Regions from separate parts of the Bradyrhizobium canariense genome, predicted to be linked through region 1. Evidence: predicted binding sites of a transcription regulator. Region 1 holds the regulator's gene; each other region holds the start of a gene.
The links. Region 1 encodes PhoB, which activates phosphate uptake and scavenging genes when phosphate is short. Its sites were predicted from a motif close to TGTCATNNANCTGTCAT; they were not measured.

Region 1 (5,117 bases):
GTGTCAGCGATGGTTTCGCCGCGGCCAAGCTGCATTTCTGCGCCGGTCAGCATGATCGCCTCACCGCCGAGTTGGCGCATGCCGACATCGAACGACACCCGGGTGCGGGTCGAGGGCTTCTCGAAGATCATGGCGAGCGTCTTGCCTTCGAGCGGCTTGGCGGGCTTGTCATGTGCCTTCAGCTTCGCCTTCATGGCGACGCTTGCCGCGAGCATGTTGCGCAGTTCTTTGGTCGGAAGCTCGTTCAGATCGAGAAAATGACGCAGAGCTTTGCTCATTATCCCGCCGCCTGTTTCAACTGATTGCCGGAAAGTGCGGCGCAGGCGCGATCGAGCCGCTGCACGGCCTCCTCGATCTCCGCTTCGGTCACGATCAACGGCGGCAGGAAGCGCACCACATTATCACCGGCGCCGACCGTGAGCAGTTTCTGATCGCGCAACGCGTTGACGAGATCACCCGACGGCACCACGGCCTTCAGACCGATCAGCAATCCCTCGCCGCGCACCTCCGTGAGCACCTTGGGATAACGATCGACCACTGAAGCCAGTTTCTGTTTGAGCAGCAGCGACATCTTCTGCGCGTGCTCGAAAAAGCCAGGCTTGAGCATGACGTCGAGCACCGCGTTCGCGGCGGCGACGGCAAGCGGATTGCCGCCGAACGTCGAACCGTGCGAACCCGGCGTCATGCCGGATGCAGCTTCCGCCGTCGCGAGACAAGCCCCGATTGGAAAGCCGCCGCCAAGCGCTTTCGCCAGCGGCATCACATCGGGCGTAACGCCGAGGCGTTTATAGGCGAACAGCTCGCCGGTGCGGCCCATACCGGTCTGCACTTCGTCGAAGATCAACAGCAGGCCGTTGTCGTCGCAGAGCTGGCGCAACGCCTTGAAGAATGCATGCGGTGCGGCACGCACGCCGCCTTCGCCTTGCAGCGCCTCGATCAGGATGCCCGCGGTCTGCGGACCGATCGCTTTCTTGACGGCGTCAAGATCGCCAAGCGCGACCTGGTCGAAGCCATCCAGCGGCGGCCCAAAACCTTCGAGATATTTCGGTGAGCCGGTCGCCGCCAGCGTCCCCAGCGTTCTGCCGTGAAACGCGCCTTCGAACGTGATGATGCGATAGCGTTCGGGGCGACCTTTGGCGGCGTGATATCTGCGCGTGATCTTGATCGCGCATTCCATCGCCTCGGCGCCGGAGTTGGCGAAGAACACGAAGTCGGCAAAGCTTTGTTCGCACAGTCTTGCGGCGAGCCGTTCGCCATCCGGGCTCTTGAACAAATTGGACATGTGCCACAGCTTGGTGGCCTGTTCCTGCAGGGCTGCGACCAGATACGGATGCGCGTGGCCGAGTGCGTTTACCGCAACGCCGGAGGTGAAATCGAGATAGCGCTCACCGTTGGTTGCGATCAGCCATGCGCCTTCGCCGCGCTCAAAACCGAGATCGACTCTGGCAAATACGGGAAGCAAATGCGACGTGGCGCTCTTGGTCATGGCGATCACTGAAAGTTAGAGCCGACTGCAATGCGCGAATTGCGCGATGCAGCAACAATAGGCCGGAAAACAAAACGTGCCGCCTTTTAGGGGCGGCACGTGGCGGGCATTCTATGCGCACGGCGATAAGTGTCAACCGGCCACAGGGCGTCCAAACTGCCACTGTCAAGATTCCGAATCTCCGTAAGATCCCGGTGCGGTGGAAAAATCGAATTGCAATGATTAAATCACGGAACATGTGGACGCACAGACGCGGACTCTTGCGCCCGAGTCACGCCATATTGTAGCGTCTGGGCTGTCGGGTACGACATCTCGTGCGGCGGATCTGATCCTCTAAGTCCTATGTGTTCGGCGTACACGTTCGGGCGCGCTTTCTGCGCCCGGCGAGGGCTAAGGGATTCTGACCGCAGGGATTTTTAGAGATTTAGATCGCAGCGCCGTCCCAGGTAATGGCCGGTGCGACGCGAAGGGATGAATGCGATGACGGTATTGACCTGGTCGGACGATCGCGTCGAGCAACTCAAGAAGCTCTGGGAGGCCGGACTTTCGGCCAGCCAGATCGCGGCGGAACTCGGAAATGTGACGCGAAACGCCGTGATCGGTAAGGTGCATCGGCTTGGCCTTTCCGGCCGCGCCAAGAGCCCCTCTTCGGCAGCGCCACGCCAGCGCAAGGCGCGGCCGGCCCAGCACATGATGCGGGTTTCGCGGCCGGTCTCACGCGGCAACACTGCACTGGCCCATGCCTTCGAAGTCGAGATGGAGCCGGATCCGATCGCCTATGACAACGTGGTGCCGATGAGCCAGCGCCTGTCGCTGCTGGAGCTCAACGAGGCCACCTGCCATTGGCCTGTCGGCGACCCTTCCAGTCCGGAGTTTTTCTTTTGCGGCGGCAAGGCGCTGTCCGGCCTGCCCTATTGCGCGCATCACTCGCGGGTGGCCTATCAGCCCGCCGGCGACCGCCGCCGGCAGCCGTCGAAGCCGGCGCGGTAAGATCGACTTACGACGATTTATCTGCGAAGATTTGTTGCCGTCCCGGCAAAATGCCGGGACCTATAACCACCGGCGTTCGTGGTTATGCAAGCTGGCCACTTCGGCTCATTAAAATTTTACATCAGGGGTTATGAGTCCTGGCGATGGCCGGGACGAGAGCTATTTAATGCGGCTCGTTACTCGACCTTCGCAAAGCGGTCGTCGAGCGCGTAGCCGGCACCACGCACGGTGCGAATAGGATCCTGTTCACGGCCCGGATTGAGCAGCTTGCGCAGCCGTCCGATGTGCACATCCACCGTACGCTCATCGATATAGATATCGCGGCCCCATACGCTGTCGAGCAATTGCTCGCGGCTGAACACCCGTCCCGGATGCTCGAGGAAAAATTCCAATAGCCGGTACTCGGTCGGACCGAGATCGATCGGACGCCCCGAACGCGCGACGCGGCGCTTCTCGCGATCGAGCTCGATATCGCCATAGGTGAGTACGGTGGCGAGGCGTTCGGGACTGGCGCGGCGCAAAAGACCCTTTACCCGCGCCAGCAATTCCGGCACCGAGAACGGCTTGACGATGTAATCGTCGGCACCGGTCGCAAGCCCCCTGACCCGCTCGCTTTCTTCGCCGCGCGCGGTCAGCATGATGATCGGAAGCTGCCTGGTCTCAGGCCGCGCCCGCAACCTTCGGCACAGCTCGATCCCGGACAACCCCGGCAGCATCCAGTCGAGCACGATCAGATCCGGAACACGTTCCTTCAGCCGTGTGTCGGCGTCATCGCCGCGCCCGACCGTTTCAACGTCATAGCCTTCGGCGTCCAGGTTGTAGCGCAGCAGCGTGGTAAGCGCTTCTTCGTCTTCAACCACCAGAATGCGCGCGCTCATATGCAGCCTTCCCTCAGTTTCCGGGTACGGTTGTGGCAAACGTCGTCATGTCGCCCTTCGGGCGCTTGTCGAGTATCTGCTGACCTTCGATCATGTAGAACACGGTTTCCGCAATATTGGTGGCATGGTCGCCGATCCGCTCGATGTTCTTGGCGCAGAACATCAGATGGATACAGAAGCTGATGTTGCGCGGATCTTCCATCATATAGGTCAGGAGTTCGCGGAACAGCGACGTGCAGATCGCGTCGACTTCCTCGTCGCCCTTCCACACCGTCATCGCCGCCGGCAAATCGTGCGCCGCATAGGCATCGAGCACGGATTTAACCTGCGACTGCACCAGGTCGGTCATATGCTCGAGGCCGCGGATCAGCTTCAGCGGCTGAAAATCGCTCTCCAGCGCCGCGACCCGCTTGCCCATGTTCTTGGCAAGATCGCCGATCCGCTCGAGATCGGTCGCGACCCGCATGGCGCCGACGATCTCGCGCAGATCCACCGCCATCGGCTGACGCCGCGCAATGGTCAGAACCGCGCGTTCCTCGATCGTGCGCTGCAGATTATCGATCTCAATATCCGAAACCACGACATGCTTGCCCAGCGCGACGTCACGACGGATCAGCGCATCGACGGATTCGGTAATCATGCGCTCGGCAAGGCCACCCATCTCGGCGACCAGCCTGGTTAGTTCCTGAAGATCGCTGTCGAACGCCTTGGCGGTGTGCTCAGAAGCCATGTTCTATCTCCTCAGCCGAACCGGCCGGTGATGTAATCCTGGGTGCGTCGATCGCTCGGCGAGGTGAAAATCTTGTTGGTGTCGTCGAACTCGATCAGCTCGCCGAGATACATGAAGGCGGTCTTGTCCGAGACGCGGGCGGCCTGCTGCATGTTATGGGTCACGATGGCGATCGTATAGTGCTCGGCCAGTTCCTGAATCAACTCCTCGACCTTGGCGGTCGAAATCGGATCGAGCGCCGAACATGGCTCGTCGAACAGGATCACTTCGGGCCGCACCGCGACGGTACGGGCGATGCAGAGCCGCTGCTGCTGGCCGCCGGACAGGCTGAGACCAGAGGCGTTCAGCTTGTCCTTGACCTCGTTCCAGAGCGCGCCGCCGCGCAACGCCTTCTCCACGCGGTCGTCCATTTCGGATTTGGAAATCTTCTCATAAAGACGGATACCGAAGGCGATGTTTTCATAGATCGTCATCGGAAACGGCGTCGGCTTTTGAAATACCATGCCGACGCGCGCGCGTAGCAGATTGAGATCGAGCTTGGGATCGAGAATGTTGGTCTGGTCGAGCATCAACTGGCCGACGGCGCGCTGCCCCGGATAGAGATCGTACATCCGGTTGAAAATCCGCAGCAATGTCGATTTGCCGCAACCGGACGGACCGATAAAAGCGGTGACGCGATTGGTGCCGAGCGTCAGATTGATGTTCTTCAGCGCATGATGCTCGCCGTAATAGAAGTTCAGGTTGCGCACGCTGACTTTGGCCGGGGCATCCGGCAACGGCGCCGCAGGAACGGGTCCGCTCGAACTACCCACGGATACAGAGACTTCGTTCATTTTGCAGCCCTCTCGGCGCCAAGATAACGCGCGCCAATATTCAACGCGAGTACGGTTAGAGTAATAAGCAAGGCCCCGCTCCAGGCGAGTTCCTTCCAATAAGCGTAGGGGCTTTGCACGAAGTTGTTGATGGTCACCGGCAGGTTGGCCATCGTCTTGGTCAGATCGAGGCTGAAGAACTGGTTGCTCAGCGCGGTGAA
Region 2 (5,117 bases), 550 kb from region 1:
ACCGCCTTGCCATAGGCTTCGCTGAGCGCGGCCAGTTGCTGACCGGGAAGGATGGATACGGCTGCTGTCATGGTGGCGGTAGCTTTAGCGCCTTGTGCCAGGCAAAAATAAAAGAGCCGGGTCGGTGGACCCGGCTCTCGTGTCGCGTTCCGCGATCAGGATGCCTTCTTGCGCAGATTGTCGACGAACTTAATCAGCTCGATGGTCTTGTTGTAGTCGTCGTTGGTGACCGTCTGCCACGGCAGGTTCTTGCCGTCGGAAAGCTTCTTGAAAGCTTCCTTGTCCTTTTCCGATGCATCGAGGAACGCCTTCTTGATTGCGGCCTTCATATCCTCGGGCAAGTCGCTCAGATAGGCATAGGGCGAATTGATGATGAGATCGGACTTCACGATGATGCGGAAGTCTTCTTTCTTCAGCGGCGTACCGTCGCTCGACTTGACCATGTTCTTTGAGAGCATGCGCGTCAGGTTGGAATCGTCATCGGCGTTCCACCAATTGGCGCAAACGTCGACGGTGCCCTGCGCCAGCGCCAGCACGGCGTTCTCATGGCTGCCGGTGAACACCACCTGCGAGAAGAATGTATCGGGATCGATGCCCATCTGATTCATCTTGAAGCGGGGCATGTTGTTGCCGGAGGTCGAGTTGGGATCGACCAGGCCGAGGTTCTTGCCCTTGAGGTCCTCGATCTTTTGATAGGGGCTCTTGGCGAGAACGTAGAACACCGAATAGTAGCCTTTGGAGCCGTCGGAATTGACGTCGATCACAAAGGCGTCGGTCTTGACACCGGTAAGGCGGGCGCGGGCAAACGACGCCGGTCCGTAGTAGCCGATCTGGATGTTGCCGGCGCGCTGCCCTTCGATGACCGCGGCATAGTCGTTGGCGACGCGCAGCGTGACCTTGATGCCGAGTTCCTTCGACAGATAGTTCACGAACGGCGTGTAGCGCTCGGTGACTCCCGAGCCATTCTCGGCCGGAATAACCGCGAAGGTGATTTCCGGGTATTTGGCTTTCCAATCTTCCGCTGACGTCGCGGTACGGACAAAGGCCAGCGACGCTGCGCTGGCAAGAACGGTACGACGAGTGATCATGATCAAGTTCCCTCTGGTGGTACGCTATCGGCCGATGGCGGGCTTGCGATGGCCGCGTTGGATAGTCGCGCTTCTCAGGCCGCGGCTGCGGTGCCGAGAACCGGAACGGTTGCATCGTCGGGCAGGTGCGACGGCGCGCTGCCCATCACTTCGCCACCCATGACTTCATTGGCTTCGAGATCGTACAGTTCGCGCGCGATATGGTCGGTCAGCGTCGCCGGCGCGCCGTCGAACACCACGCGGCCGGCCGACATGCCGATCAGACGGTCGCAATAACCGCGCGCCAGTTCGAGCGAATGTAGGTTGCACAGAATCGTAATTCCGAAATGCTTGTTGATGCGCAGCAGCGCATCCATCACGATCTTGGTGTTGCGCGGATCGAGCGAGGCGATCGGCTCGTCGGCGAGAATGATATCCGGCTGCTGGACCAGCGCGCGGGCGATCGCGACGCGCTGCTGCTGGCCGCCCGAAAGCTGGTCGGCGCGCTGCGCGGCGAGGGAAGCCATGTCGAACTGCTCGAGCGCCGACATCGCCAGCGCCTTGTCCGCTTCCGGCCAAAGCTGCGCCAGCGATCGCCACGCCGGGATTTCGGCCAACCGGCCCATCAGCACGTTGGTCAGGACATCGAGCCGGCCCACCAGATTGAATTGCTGGAAGATCATCGCCGACCGCGCACGCCATTGCCTCAAGCTTCTGCCGTGCAGCGCCGTCACGTCAAGATCATCGAACAGGATTCGTCCCGAGGTCGGTTCGGCAAGGCGGTTGACCATCCGCAGCAGCGTCGATTTGCCGGCGCCGGACCTTCCGATCACACCGACAAAGCTGCCCGGCCCGACCGAGAACGACGCATTGTCGACCGCGGACTTCGTGCCGAAACGGCACGTCAAACCTTCCACCACCAACATGCAATGCTCCAACGTAGCCGTGGACCATCGCTAACGACTGAATTTTACACTTGTGTGACAGTCACGCTGCGGTGCGGCAATCGTCCACACCCGAGACGACGTCATCCATCCGTCATGCTGTTGTCACGAAGCCCATTGATGACGTGCAGGCTTTTGGTAAACCCGTATCGTTTTTGTGAAAGCTCGCATGGCCGGCAAAATGCTCTCCGTTGACCCGACGGTCGATCCCACCGCGAAAATCCAGGACGCCCGGCTGGGCGTCTATTGCGAAGTCGGCGCCCGGACGAGCCTGCTCGACGTGGTGATGGGCGATTACTCCTATGTCGTGAATGACTCCCAGATCACCTATACGACGATCGGAAAGTTCTGCTCGATCGCGGCGATGACCCGGATCAACCCCGGCAATCACCCCATGCACCGAGCCACGCAGGCGCATTTCACCTATCGCGCCAGCGCCTATTTTCCGGGCGAGAGCGACGATGCCGAATTCTTTGAGTGGCGTCGCGCGCATCGCGTCCATATCGACCATGACGTCTGGATCGGACACGGCGCCATCGTGCTGCCGGGCCGCAACATCGGCACCGGCGCCGTGGTGGCGGCTGGTGCCATCGTGACCAAGGACGTCCCGGCCTACAGCATCGTCGGGGGAAATCCGGCACGCCCGATCAAGCAGCGGTTTCCGCAAGCCGTCGCCGATCGATTGGCGGCGCTTGCGTGGTGGGACTGGGATCACGAAACGCTGCGCAGCGCGCTGCCTGATTTCCGCAAACTGGCTGTCGAGGAATTTCTCGAAAAATATGAGGCGATGAGCTCAAAGCTTTCGCCTGCTCAACAACGAAGGGCCGCGTCTTGACCGAGATTTTCATCGAAGGCGGCCGGACGCTTCTCGGCGGAGAGATTTGCGAGGCTTCACTGCAGATTTCAGACGGCAAAATCAGCGCCGTGGATTCCGAGCGTGGTCGCCGCTCGCTTGGCATCGATGCCGGCGGTCTTCTGGTGCTGCCGGGCATTATCGATCTGCACGGCGATGCCTTCGAACGCCAGATGATGCCTCGCCCGGGTGTCGATTTTCCCGTCGACGTGGCTCTGATCGACAGTGACCGGCAGGCCACCGCCAACGGCATCACCACGGTCTTCCACGCCACGACATGGTCCTGGGAGCCAGGTCTGCGCAGCGCCGGCAACGCGCGGCAATTGCTCGAGGCCATCGAGGCCTTGAGACCGCAACTCGCCGCCGATACCCGCTTCCACCTGCGGCATGAGACCTACAATCTCGATGCCGAAGCTGAAATTTGTCAGTGGCTGTCCGAGGGACGAATCGATCTGCTCGCGTTCAACGACCACATGGATTCGACCGTTGCGAGCCTCGCCAAGCCGCAGAAGCGCAACCGCATGGTCGAACGCACCGGTCTTTCCAACCAGGAGTTCGATGCGCTGGTGGAGCGCGTGGTTTGCCGCGCCCAGGACGTGCCGGCTTCGATCGCGCGATTGGCCAAGGCCGCGCGCGACGCCAACATCCGCACGCTGTCGCATGACGACGACACGCCCGACATGCGAAAGGCTTTTCGCGCGCAGGGCATCGCCATCGCCGAATTTCCGGTCAATGAGGAAACGGCGCGTGAAGCAGCCGAGGGCGGCGATTTCATCGTGTTCGGTGCGCCGAATGTGGTGCGCGGCGGCAGCCACACCGGCTGGACCAAGGCCAGCGACATGATCGAAAAGGGCTTATGCTCGGTCCTCGCTTCCGATTATTACTATCCGGCGCAATTGCTGGCCGCTTTTCGCCTGGCCGCCGACGGTGTGCTGCCCTTGCCTCGAGCCTGGGATCTGATTTCGGCCGCGCCTGCCCGCGCTGCGGGTCTTGCCGATCGCGGCGTTCTCGCGCCCGGCCATCGCGCCGATATCATCCTTGTCGATGACGAAAAGCCGCTGAGGCCGCGCCTTGTTGCCGTGATCGCCGCCGGCCGCCTGGTTCACATGACCGATACGCACCGCTTGATTCGGTCTTCGGTCGCGCCGCGCAAGGCAGTTGCGGTCGCGTGAGCCGGCTCTATTCTTGACTCATGACCGATACCCCCCGCTACGCGATCTATTATGCCCCGGCGCCCGGCAGTGAGCTCGATCGCTTCGGCGCCCATTTGCTCGGCTACGATACCTCCAGCGGCAAGGAACTGCCGTTTGCTGATGGCATCGAGCAGATGGCGCCGGATTGGCGGGAGCTAACCCAGGATCCGCGCAAATATGGCTTTCACGCTACGCTGAAAGCGCCGATGGCTCTGGCTGACGGCAAAACCGAAGCTGAACTGCTCGCAGCCGGCGAAGCATTCGCAAGCACCCCTCGACCGATTCCGGTCATCAAACCGGTCGTCAATTCGATCAGCGGATTTCTGGCTATCGTGCCTGCCGACCTTTCGGCTGAACTTGCCCGACTCGCCGCCGATTGCGTCCGTGAATTCGATTCATTCCGCACGCCGCTCACGCCGGAAGATCGAGCACGGCGAAATCCCGCCAAGCTGACGCCGAGGCAGCGGGAGTATCTCGATCACTGGGGATACCCCTACGTGATGGAGGAGTTTCGCTTCCACATGACGCTGACGGGAAGGCTTCCGCCCGAGCGGCGCGAGACGATCCTGCCGACGTTAAAAAGGCGATTTGTCACGCTCGAAATGACAACGCTTGCGCTCGACAGCATCGCCGTGTTCCGGCAGGACGACGCGGCGGCGCGGTTCCGAATCATTGGTCGCTGGCCATTGGCCGGCGATACGCGATAGGCCCGCCCGTCCCGCCAGCCCTGTTCTTGATTTGTTTATCGTTCGATGAGAACGTCGCGCGAACGTGCTGCCATCGATGAGTCGCTCAAAAACGACGATCTCATTCCGGTTCCAGATGAAATTGCCGCGCATCGCGCATGCGAGGGGGACGATCCGTGCTGGCAGCTATTGCCGCTCCATATCTTGATTCGCTCAATCCGGAGCAGCGGCGCGCGGTCGAGCACGGGGTAACCGCCGATGGCCACGTCGGCGCACCTTTGCTGGTGATTGCAGGCGCCGGCTCCGGCAAGACCAACACCCTCGCCCATCGCGTGGCGCATCTCATCGTCAACAACGCCGATCCGCGCCGAATC
Region 3 (5,117 bases), 550 kb from region 1:
TGACGCTCGATGACGGCAGGCGGGTGTGGACCAATATTCCGGAGTGGTTGTGGGGCTGGCGGAAATGGTCGCTGCTGCTGGGTGAGACGATCCTGATCAGCTATGTCGGCACGCTGTCCGGCGCGGTGCTGGGTTTCGCGTTCAATTTTTTCGCGGCTGAAAATACCTCGCCTGGCCCCCGGCTGCGCTTCATCATCAAGCGGCTGTTGGAATTCTGCCGGACGGTTCCCGATATTGTTTTCGCCCTGATCTTTGTTATCGCGTTCGGCCTTGGCCCGATGGCCGGCGTTCTCGCGATTACGATTCATTCCATCGGCGCGCTCGGCAAGCAATATGCCGAGATGGTCGAGAATATCGATATGAAGCCGGTTGAAGGCCTGCGATCCACCGGTGCAAGCTGGATATCGTGCATGCGGTTTGCGGTGCTGCCGCAGGTGGCTGCAGGCTTTGCCAGTTACACACTGCTGCGCTTTGAAATCAATGTGCGTAGCGCCTCGGTAATGGGTTTCGTCGGCGCCGGCGGCATCGGGCTGGAGCTCATCACGGCGATCCGCAAGTTCTACTACTCGGATGTGAGCGCCATCCTGCTGATGGTCGTTCTCACCGTCTTCGTCATCGACATCAGCACGGGCTGGATACGCGGGCGGTTGTTTGGCGGGGATCGTCGCGCATGAGCAAGCTCTCAATGCTGGAGCCCGAGGGACTGCGCGCGCGATATCCGGACATCTTCGAGCGGCCGGCGTCGGCGCGGCTTGCATGGCCCGTGATGCTGCTCGTTGTATTTGCGATTTTCGTATTTGGCCTGGTTCACCTTGGCTTCTCGCCCTTGCGCATGCTGAACGGCTTTCACGAGCTGGGCTGGATCACGCTGATGATGCTGCCGCCCAATCCGGGCTCGTCACTGCCGACCTACATGAACGCGCTCGGCGAAACCCTGTCGATCGCGCTATTGGGCACCACGCTTGCCGCCGTGTTCGCGCTGCCGGTCAGCCTGCTGGCAGCAAAGAACATCGTACCGTCGAATATCTTCCGTTTTCCCATTCGCCGTTTCCTCGATACCATCCGTGGCGTCGATACGCTGATCTGGGCGCTGGTCTGGATCAACGTCGTCGGTCTTGGCCCGTTCGCCGGCGTGCTCGCCATCGCCGTGTCGGATTTTGGCGCGCTGGGCAAGCTGTTCTCCGAGGCCATCGAAGGCGCGGACCGCAAGCAGGTCGAAGGCATTCGCGCCGTCGGCGGCAATGCGCTGCACGAGATACGCTTTGGCCTGATGCCGCAGGTGTTTCCCGTCATCGCAGGACAGGTGCTTTATTTTATCGAGTCGAACACCCGTTCGGCGACCATTATCGGCATTGTCGGCGCAGGCGGTATTGGCCTGCAACTGGCCGAACAGATCCGCGTGCTGGAATGGCAAAAAGTGTCGTTCCTGATTCTGATGATCCTGATCGCGGTCGCCGTGATCGACTGGATCTCAAGCAAGCTCCGCTTCGCCATCATCGGCCCGCGCGCGGTCGCCTAAACGTTCTCGACGAGGAACTCGACACGCTCGGCAGCAAAGCGTGAGCGCTTGGTGACGAGCGGTTGGCCATCGGTATCGACGTCGGTGGCGTCGACCACCAGGATGGGGCGCCCAAGCGCGAGGTCCAGCCGCGCGGCGTCGGTGGCATCGACGATGGCCGCGGTGATCCGGGTGGAAGCCCGGCGATAGTCGCGAACGCCGTAATGCGCGAGCAGCTTCGTCATTGAGCGCGCACTGGCGAAGACACTCCCGGCACCGGGAAAGTGTTCCGCGGAGAGCCACGTGGTGCTGATGCAGACGGGCGTGCGATCGGCCAGCCGCAACGCTTCGATCCGGATCAACGGCGCGCCGCTCTTCAAGCCGAGCTGCCGTGCCAGTTCGCGGCTCGCCGGTTCCTCGGAAGCGTCGATCAACTGACCGCGCGGCTCGCGGCCGCCGGCGCCGACGATTTCGGAAAAGCGCGTGCGCGAGCGCAGCGGATAGGCGATCCGCGTGGCCTCCACATAGGTGCCGCTGCCGCGCTCGGCCCGCACCAGGCCGCGTTCGGCCAGCGTCGCCAATGCCCTGCGAACCGTGTGACGGTTGACCCGATAGGTCTCGGCAATTTCCATCTCGCCCGGCAGCTTCTCGCCGGCGGCAAAGCTACCATTGGCGATGCCGCGCTCGATCCCATCGGCGACCTGCCGCCACAAGGCCACGCCGGACGCGGTCTCCTGCGTGGTCATGGCGTGGAACAGCCGGGAAAAGGCATCGGGAACATCATTTTGTCATGAAACATTCATTGGCACAGCCTGGCAAGTTGTCTATTATCATAGACAACTTGATTCAGGCAAGGCTGCAGGCATGGCAATGGACGACGATGGCAAGCAGGCGCAACGCAAGGCGGCGATGGCGGTGCTGGCGCATTCCGATGTCGCGCACATTGCCGCGCGGCTTGATGCGATTACCTTGCCGGCGCACGAAAATCTGCGCCAGCCGGAAAATGGCCTCGTCATGGTGCGCGGCCGCGTCGGTGGCGAGGGCGCGCCGTTCAATCTGGGCGAGGCCACGGTCTCGCGCGCGGCGGTGCGGCTTGCGACCGGTGAGGTCGGCTTTGGCTACACACTCGGCCGCGACCGGCAGAAGGCGCACATGATCGCGCTGTGCGATGCCCTGATCCAAAGCGCCGACCATGCCGGCGCTGTCGAAGCGCAGGTGCTCGCACCGCTGCGCGCAGCCGTTGCCTCCGAACGAAATCGGAAGGCGGCGGAGACCGCGGCAACGCGGGTCGAGTTCTACACGCTGGTGCGCGGCGAGGGTTAACCGATGACAACAGTTGCCGAAATGCCAGCGGGTTTTGCCGACAAGGTCGCGTCTGCGCAAAATACCTTTCGCTCTGTCATGGATGCGATGGCGCGGCCCGGCAGCGTGCAGCGCATTTCTGCTGTAAGCGGAGCGCCGTCCGGCATGATGCGCGGCATCGCCGCCATCGCGCTCACCTTGTTCGATCACGACACGCCGCTTTGGCTCGACCCGTCGATGTCAGAGACGCCGGACGTATCGAAATGGCTCAAATTCCACACCAGCGCGCCTGTTGTCGCAGACTCCTCGATCTGCAGTTTTGCGTTGATCGGCGATGCAAAGGCGCTTCCCCAACTCAACCGCTTTGCGTTTGGCAGCAACGAATATCCCGATCGCTCCACCACGCTGATCCTTCAAGTCGACAGTCTGACAGAGGGGCAAGCTGTTGAACTGCGCGGCCCGGGCATCGACGGCAGTACCGTCTTGCAGGCGACGATCGAACCTTCGGACCTGTTCGAGCGGCTCACCGTCAACGCCACGCTGTTTCCGCGCGGCATCGATATCGTGCTGGTTCATGACGATTGCATTGTGGCGATCCCCCGCACCACGCGGTCTGTCGCCAAAGGAGGCTAACGCATGTATGTCGCCGTCAAGGGAGGCGAACGCGCCATCGAGAACGCGCATCGGCTGCTGGCGCATGAGCGCCGCGGTAATCGCGAAATTCCGGAGGTCTCGCTTGCCCAGATCTCCGAACAACTCAGCCTTGGCGTCGATCGAGTGATGACCGAAGGCTCGCTTTACGATCGCGAACTTGCGGCGCTCGCCATCAAGCAGGCGCGCGGCGACATGATCGAGGCGATCTTCCTGGTCCGGGCCTTTCGCGCCACCTTGCCGCGCTTCGGCGCCACCGAGCCGGTCGATACCGGCAAGATGGCCGTGCGGCGCCGGATATCCTCGACGTTCAAGGATATCCCGGGCGGCCAGATTCTCGGACCCACGTTCGACTACACCCATCGGCTGCTCGATCCGCAACTCGCCGAGGGTCTTGTTCCCGAGCCGCCCGCGACATCAGATGTCTCCGTTACGGTGATGCCGCGTGTCACCGACATCCTCGGCCGCGATGGCCTGATCGAAACCTCGCCGCAAGCCGATGCCGATGCTCCCGTGGGTGATCTGACGCGCGAACCCCTGAGCTTTCCCGCCGACCGCGACCTGCGGCTGCAGAACCTGGCGCGCGCCGACGAGGGTTTTCTGCTCGCCTTAGGTTATTCCTCGCAGCGCGGCTACGGCCGCAACCATCCCTTTGCCGGCGAAATCCGGCTCGGTGAGGTCGAGGTGGAATTCATGGCCGAAGACGTCGGCTTTGCGGTGCCACTCGGCTCGATCACGCTGACCGAATGCCAGATGGTCAACCAGTTCAAGGGTTCGGCGACGGAGGCGCCGTGCTTTACGCGCGGCTACGGGCTGGCGTTCGGGCATAGCGAGCGCAAGACCATGTCGATGGCGCTGGTGGATCGCACCCTGCGCGCCCGCGAGCTTGGCGAAGAAATTTTGGCGCCGGCCCAGGACGAGGAGTTTGTGATGTCGCATTCCGACAATGTGCAGGCGACCGGATTCGTCGAACATCTGAAACTGCCGCATTATGTCGACTTCCAGTCCGAACTCGGCCTGCTGCGCAAGCTGCGCAAGGAATTCAACGAGGCGGCGGAGGCTTCATCGCCGCTGCAGGAGGCCGCGGAATGAACGCGCCGACCTATAACTTCGCTTATCTGGACGAACAGACCAAGCGGATGATCCGCCGTGCGATCCTGAAAGCGATCGCTGTTCCCGGCTATCAGGTGCCGTTCGCCAGCCGCGAGATGCCGATGCCCTACGGCTGGGGCACCGGCGGCGTGCAGGTGACGGCTGCCATACTTGGGCCGGACGACGTCTTGAAGGTGATCGATCAGGGCTCCGACGACACCACCAACGCGATCTCGATCCGCAAGTTCTTCGCCAAGACCGCCGGTGTTGCGACCACCACCAGCACGGCGGATGCGACCGTGATCCAGACCCGGCATCGGATTCCCGAAGCGTCGCTGCATTCGGGCCAGGTGCTGGTCTATCAGGTGCCGATCCCCGAACCCCTGCGCTTTCTTGAACCGCGCGAGACCGAAACACGGCGCATGCATGCGCTCGGCGAATATGGATTGATGCACGTCAAGCTCTATGAGGACATCGCCCGCTTCGGCCATATCGCGACTTCCTATGCCTATCCGGTGAAGGTGAACGCCCGCTACGTGATGGATCCGTCGCCGACGCCGAAATTCGATAATCC
Region 4 (5,117 bases), 380 kb from region 1:
ACCATCGATTACCTCAAGACTTCCGGCCGCGCCGCGCCGCGCGTGGCGCTGGTCACCGCCTACGCCAAGGCGCAGGGCCTGTTCCGTACCGCCAAGTCAGCTGACCCCGTCTTCACGGAAACGCTGACGCTCGATCTCGCGGATGTGGTGCCGTCGATGGCCGGACCGAAGCGTCCCGAAGGCCGCGTCGCGCTGCCCGCGGTTGCGGAAGGCTTTTCCGCCGCGATGGCCACCGAATACAAGAAGGCCGCCGACGCCTCGCATCGCTACGCGGTCGAGAATCGCGATTTCGATCTCGGCCATGGCGACGTGGTGATCGCGGCTATCACCTCCTGCACCAACACCTCCAATCCGAGCGTGCTGATCGGCGCGGGACTTTTGGCGCGCAACGCTGCCGCCAAAGGCCTGAAGGCGAAGCCGTGGGTCAAGACATCGCTGGCGCCGGGCAGCCAGGTGGTGGCGGAATATCTCGCCAATTCCGGGCTGCAGTCCGACCTCGACAAGGTCGGCTTCAATCTGGTCGGCTTCGGCTGCACCACCTGCATCGGCAATTCAGGTCCGCTGCCGGAAGACATCTCGAAGTCGATCAACGACAACGGCATCGTTGCCGCCGCCGTGCTGTCGGGCAACCGCAACTTCGAAGGCCGCGTCAGCCCCGACGTGCAGGCCAATTATCTGGCTTCGCCGCCGCTGGTCGTGGCGTACGCGCTGGCGGGAACGGTGACCAAGGATCTCGCGGTCGAGCCGATCGCCAACGGCAAGGACGGCAAGCCGGTGTACCTCAAGGACATCTGGCCGACGACGAAAGAGATCAACGCCTTGATGAAGAAGTTCGTGACCGCAACGATCTTCAAGAAGCGTTACGCCGATGTGTTCAAGGGCGACGCCAACTGGCGCAAGATCAAGACGGTCGAGAGCGAGACCTATCGCTGGAACATGAGCTCGACCTATGTGCAGAACCCGCCTTACTTCGAGGGCATGAAGAAGCAGCCGGAACCGATCGTCGATGTTGTCGATGCGCGGATCCTGGCGATGTTCGGCGACAAGATCACCACCGACCACATCTCGCCGGCCGGCTCGATCAAGCTGACCTCCCCGGCAGGAAAATTCCTCAGCGAGCATCAGGTGCGCCCCGCCGACTTCAATCAATACGGCACGCGGCGCGGCAATCACGAAATCATGATGCGCGGCACCTTCGCCAACATCCGCATCAAGAATTTCATGCTGAAGGGCGCCGACGGCAACATTCCCGAGGGCGGCTTGACCAAGCACTGGCCCGACGGCGAGCAGATGTCGATCTACGATGCCGCGATGAAGTATCAGGCCGAGAATGTGCCGCTGGTGGTCTTTGCCGGCGCCGAATACGGCAATGGCTCGTCGCGCGACTGGGCTGCGAAAGGAACGCGGCTGCTCGGCATTCGCGCCGTGATTTGCCAGAGCTTCGAGCGCATCCATCGCTCCAATCTGGTCGGCATGGGCGTACTGCCGCTCACCTTCGAGGATGGCGCCTCGTGGTCGTCGATCGGCTTGAAGGGCGATGAGACCGTAACGATACGGGGATTGCAGGGCGACCTGAAACCACGCCAGAAGCTGACGGCGGAGATCGTGTCCGGTGACGGTTCGCTGCAGCGCGTCTCGCTGCTGTGCAGGATCGATACCCTTGACGAACTCGAATATTATCGAAACGGCGGCATTCTGCAGTACGTGCTGCGCAAGCTGGCGGCGTAATGTGGATTGTGATGTGCCTCACTGCGAAGTGAGTAGCGGGTGAAGGGAAGGCGGCCTATGAAGAGGCCGCCTTCTGGCGTTAGAAGACCGGTCCGAACACGGTACCGCAGTTCAGATAGTTAACGATAACGGTGTGGGCACTTCCCGGTTTCCATCATGACAACGATAACGGCTTACAACTCCATTTCGCGATGGTCAGGTGCGCTTGGCATCTTCGCGGTTGTTGCGATCGTTCGCCCGGCTCACGCCGATCCGCGCGCGGTGGTGGAGTTGTTCACGTCGCAGGGTTGTTCGTCGTGTCCGCCCGCTGACAGGGTTATCGGCGAGCTTGCCAAGGATCCTTCGATTATCGCGCTGAGCATGCCGATCGACTATTGGGATTATCTGGGCTGGAAAGATACGCTGGCGGACTCGCGCTTCAGTGCGCGGCAGAAAGCCTATTCCCATATGCGCGGCGATCGCGACGTCTATACGCCGCAAGCCGTGATCAACGGATCAGTGCATGTGATCGGGAGCGATCGTGCCGGCATTGAAGGTGCTATCAGCGATACCGAAAAGGCCGAAGGTGTGATGTCGGTGCCGGTTTCGATGGCGGTGACCGGAAAGCAAATCAATGTTTCTGTCGCCGCCAGCAAAGATCCTGCGGTAACGCATGGCGAAGTATGGATATGTTCTGTCTCGAAGGCAGTGCCGATTTCAATCGGACGTGGTGAGAACAGAGGCCGTGAAATTACCTACCACAATGTGGTGCGTAATATTCTGAAGGTCGGCGACTGGAACGGCAGTCCCGGGAGCTGGAGTGTGCCGCTGGAAAATATTTCCCGTGAGGGAGTCGATGCCGCGGCGGTTTATGTCCAGGACGGCAATCGCGACAGGCCCGGCCCAATGCTAGGGGCGGCCTACACGTCGCTCCACTAAATTTCACTTCACCTAAATTCCATCCCTCCTCATTCCGGATCGCGCGTATAGCAAGCGAGGCCGGAATTCGTGACCTCGAGTATTTGATTCGGGGCCTTGCGCATCCGCGCCGGCTGTTGCCGACTTGGGACAAGGATGCTGTCAGATACGCCCGAGTCCGGGTCACACAGCCAGGGTGCAATCGCACATCGCAATGGCGGCGCGTCAAGCCTCTAGCCAAAAGCGCCGATACCCAAAAAAGAAAAAGGACCAACTTTCGTTGGCCCAGTGTGGGGATAAACTATCCTGCGAACAGGCCCGATCCCGACGACCCCGGGGGGCTGGGGGCTGAGGAATCCGGAATCGAAAGGACCGGGCCAACGCAGGGTTAACTTCTCGCAGTCCAGCGGGGCGGTCGATTGGCGGAAGTTGGGCGGTATTATGATTCTTCTAACGATCCCGTGACGGTATATTTCCCACCCCAAGGACATCAAATTGCACGTGAATCTTGCCGCGCCCGATACGGACCTCTTGCAGAGGCGGGCCGTCAGCGCAATCATGTCGAAGGGATGACAGGAGATGCCGCATGACCTCGATTTCGGAGGATGCCGAGCCAAGCGAGAATCGCGCGGCGGCGCGCAATGCCGCTGCGGGTGCAGTACCGAATCGCGTGACGTTCAATCGTCTCGAACTCAATCGAATTCTGAATTTATATGGACGCATGGTCACCGACGGCGAGTGGCGTGACTACGCCATCGATTTCCTGCGGGATCGCGCGGTGTTCTCGGTGTTTCGCCGCGCCTCCGAAGTCCCGATCTACCGCATCGAAAAAGATCCGCGGCTCGCGCGCAAGCAGGGCATGTACAGCGTGATCTCGGCGACCGGCCTGATCCTGCGCCGCGGCCATGAACTCGATCGCGTGCTGCTGGTGATCGACCGCAAGCTGGCGGTGGTTTAGCAGCAGCATCCGTCATTTTCGGACCAGCGCGCAGCGCTGGATCCGGAATCCAGGGGTTCAGGGAGCACCCTGCTGCGCGTCATTCCGGATTCGACGTCGCCCCGGAATGAGGACGATAAAAATTATCGCGAAATCTCTATCGGACCATCCGTCGGCACCGTGGTGCCGCCGTCGCCAAGCGCGCGCTGCATCATCACGGTGTCCAGCCAGCGGCCGAACTTAAGGCCGACATGGGGGTGCGTTCCGATCATCTGGAATCCGCACCTGGTGTGGACGCCGATTGATCCGGCGTTGGCGGAATCGCCGATCACCGCGATCATCTGCCGATAGCCACGCGCCTCGCATTCACTGATCAGCCGCTGCAGCAGTTGCAGGCCGATGCCGCGGCGATGAATCGCGGGCTGCAGATAGACCGAATTCTCCACCGTGAAGCGATAGGCCGGCCGCGGCCGGTAGGCGCCCGCATAGGCATATCCGACCACGCGGCCTTCGAGCGCGGCGGCGAAATAGGGAAAGCTGCCGTCTCTGAGCGCGGCGAAGCGCCGCGTCATCTCCGCCAGATCAGGCGGAATCAGTTCGAATGTCGCGGTGCCGTAACGGACCGCGTGATCGTAGATCTCGGTAATCAAGGGAAGGTCGGCCTCGGTGGCGGGCCGGATTTCAAGCGAGGACATCAGGCGAGACTATTTTTGCTTCGCGCAAAAGAAAAGCCCCGGCGATCAGGCCGGGGCTTCTATTTTTCAGAGGCTTCTATCTTCACATGAGCCTTGCGATCAGTCGCGCTGGCCGAGCAGCTGCAGCAGCAGCGTGAACAGGTTGATGAAGTTCAGGTAAAGCGACAGCGCACCCGAGATCGCCGCCCGCTCCGCCACGTCACCGCCCTGCGAGGCATAACCGTAGATGTAATCGTTCTTCAGCCGCTGGGTATCCCAGGCGGTGAGGCCCGCGAACACCAGCACGCCGACCACCGACACCAGGAACTGCAGCGCCGAGCTGGCGATGAACAGATTGACCAGGCTCGCGATGATGATGCCGAACAGGCCCATCAGCAGGAACGAGCCCATGCCGGTCATGTCACGCTTGGTGGTGTAGCCGAACAGGCTCAGCGCGCCGAACGATGCCGCGGTGATGAAGAACACCCGCACGATCGAGGTGTGGGTGTACACCAGGAAGATCGATGACAGCGAAATACCCATCAGCGCCGAGAATACCCAGAATAGCATCTGGGCGGTCGCCGGCCGCAGCCGGTTGAGGCCGGCCGAGATTACGAACACCATGACGAGCGGCGCCAGGATGAACAGCCACTTCAGGGGGCTCACGAACATCGCGTAACCGAACGGCGTCAGGAACGCGTTGCCGATCTTGGCGGCGGCGCCCGACGGATCGGTCGTCACCGCGGCCATATAGACACCGAGCGCGGCGAGGCCGGTGATAGCCAGGCCAATGCTCATGTAGTTGTAAATGCGCAGCATGTAGGCGCGCAGACCGGCGTCGACGGTCGCGGCGTCAGTGCGCCCGGCGGCCCGGCCGAAAG

Region 2: the regulator PhoB is predicted to act here: its motif matches at 2,093-2,109, upstream of phnC (phosphonate ABC transporter ATP-binding protein).
Region 3: the regulator PhoB is predicted to act here: its motif matches at 2,285-2,301, upstream of phnF (phosphonate metabolism transcriptional regulator PhnF).
Region 4: the regulator PhoB is predicted to act here: its motif matches at 3,184-3,200, upstream of BLV09_RS24405 (DUF2794 domain-containing protein).

The regions. Positions count from the first base shown of each region.
Region 1 covers NZ_LT629750.1:4,763,721-4,768,837, forward strand. Annotated here, with positions in the region: gene argF (ornithine carbamoyltransferase) at 1-278, opposite strand, end outside; gene BLV09_RS22690 (aspartate aminotransferase family protein) at 278-1,486, opposite strand; gene BLV09_RS22695 (GcrA family cell cycle regulator) at 1,967-2,476, shown strand; gene phoB (phosphate regulon transcriptional regulator PhoB) at 2,653-3,354, opposite strand; gene phoU (phosphate signaling complex protein PhoU) at 3,368-4,084, opposite strand; gene pstB (phosphate ABC transporter ATP-binding protein PstB) at 4,096-4,917, opposite strand; gene pstA (phosphate ABC transporter permease PstA) at 4,914-5,117, opposite strand, start outside.
Region 2 covers NZ_LT629750.1:4,216,373-4,221,489, forward strand. Annotated here, with positions in the region: gene phnE (phosphonate ABC transporter, permease protein PhnE) at 1-71, opposite strand, end outside; gene phnD (phosphonate ABC transporter substrate-binding protein) at 156-1,088, opposite strand; gene phnC (phosphonate ABC transporter ATP-binding protein) at 1,163-1,993, opposite strand; gene BLV09_RS20160 (chloramphenicol acetyltransferase) at 2,181-2,846, shown strand; gene BLV09_RS20165 (alpha-D-ribose 1-methylphosphonate 5-triphosphate diphosphatase) at 2,843-4,036, shown strand; gene BLV09_RS20170 (DUF1045 domain-containing protein) at 4,057-4,764, shown strand; gene BLV09_RS20175 (ATP-dependent helicase) at 4,923-5,117, shown strand, end outside.
Region 3 covers NZ_LT629750.1:4,211,116-4,216,232, reverse strand. Annotated here, with positions in the region: gene phnE (phosphonate ABC transporter, permease protein PhnE) at 1-674, shown strand, start outside; gene phnE (phosphonate ABC transporter, permease protein PhnE) at 671-1,519, shown strand; gene phnF (phosphonate metabolism transcriptional regulator PhnF) at 1,516-2,244, opposite strand; gene phnG (phosphonate C-P lyase system protein PhnG) at 2,363-2,821, shown strand; gene phnH (phosphonate C-P lyase system protein PhnH) at 2,825-3,433, shown strand; gene BLV09_RS20120 (carbon-phosphorus lyase complex subunit PhnI) at 3,437-4,543, shown strand; gene BLV09_RS20115 (alpha-D-ribose 1-methylphosphonate 5-phosphate C-P-lyase PhnJ) at 4,540-5,117, shown strand, end outside.
Region 4 covers NZ_LT629750.1:5,144,284-5,149,400, reverse strand. Annotated here, with positions in the region: gene acnA (aconitate hydratase AcnA) at 1-1,728, shown strand, start outside; gene BLV09_RS24410 (DUF1223 domain-containing protein) at 1,885-2,646, shown strand; gene BLV09_RS24405 (DUF2794 domain-containing protein) at 3,212-3,583, shown strand; gene BLV09_RS24400 (GNAT family N-acetyltransferase) at 3,706-4,257, opposite strand; gene BLV09_RS24395 (Bax inhibitor-1/YccA family protein) at 4,357-5,117, opposite strand, start outside.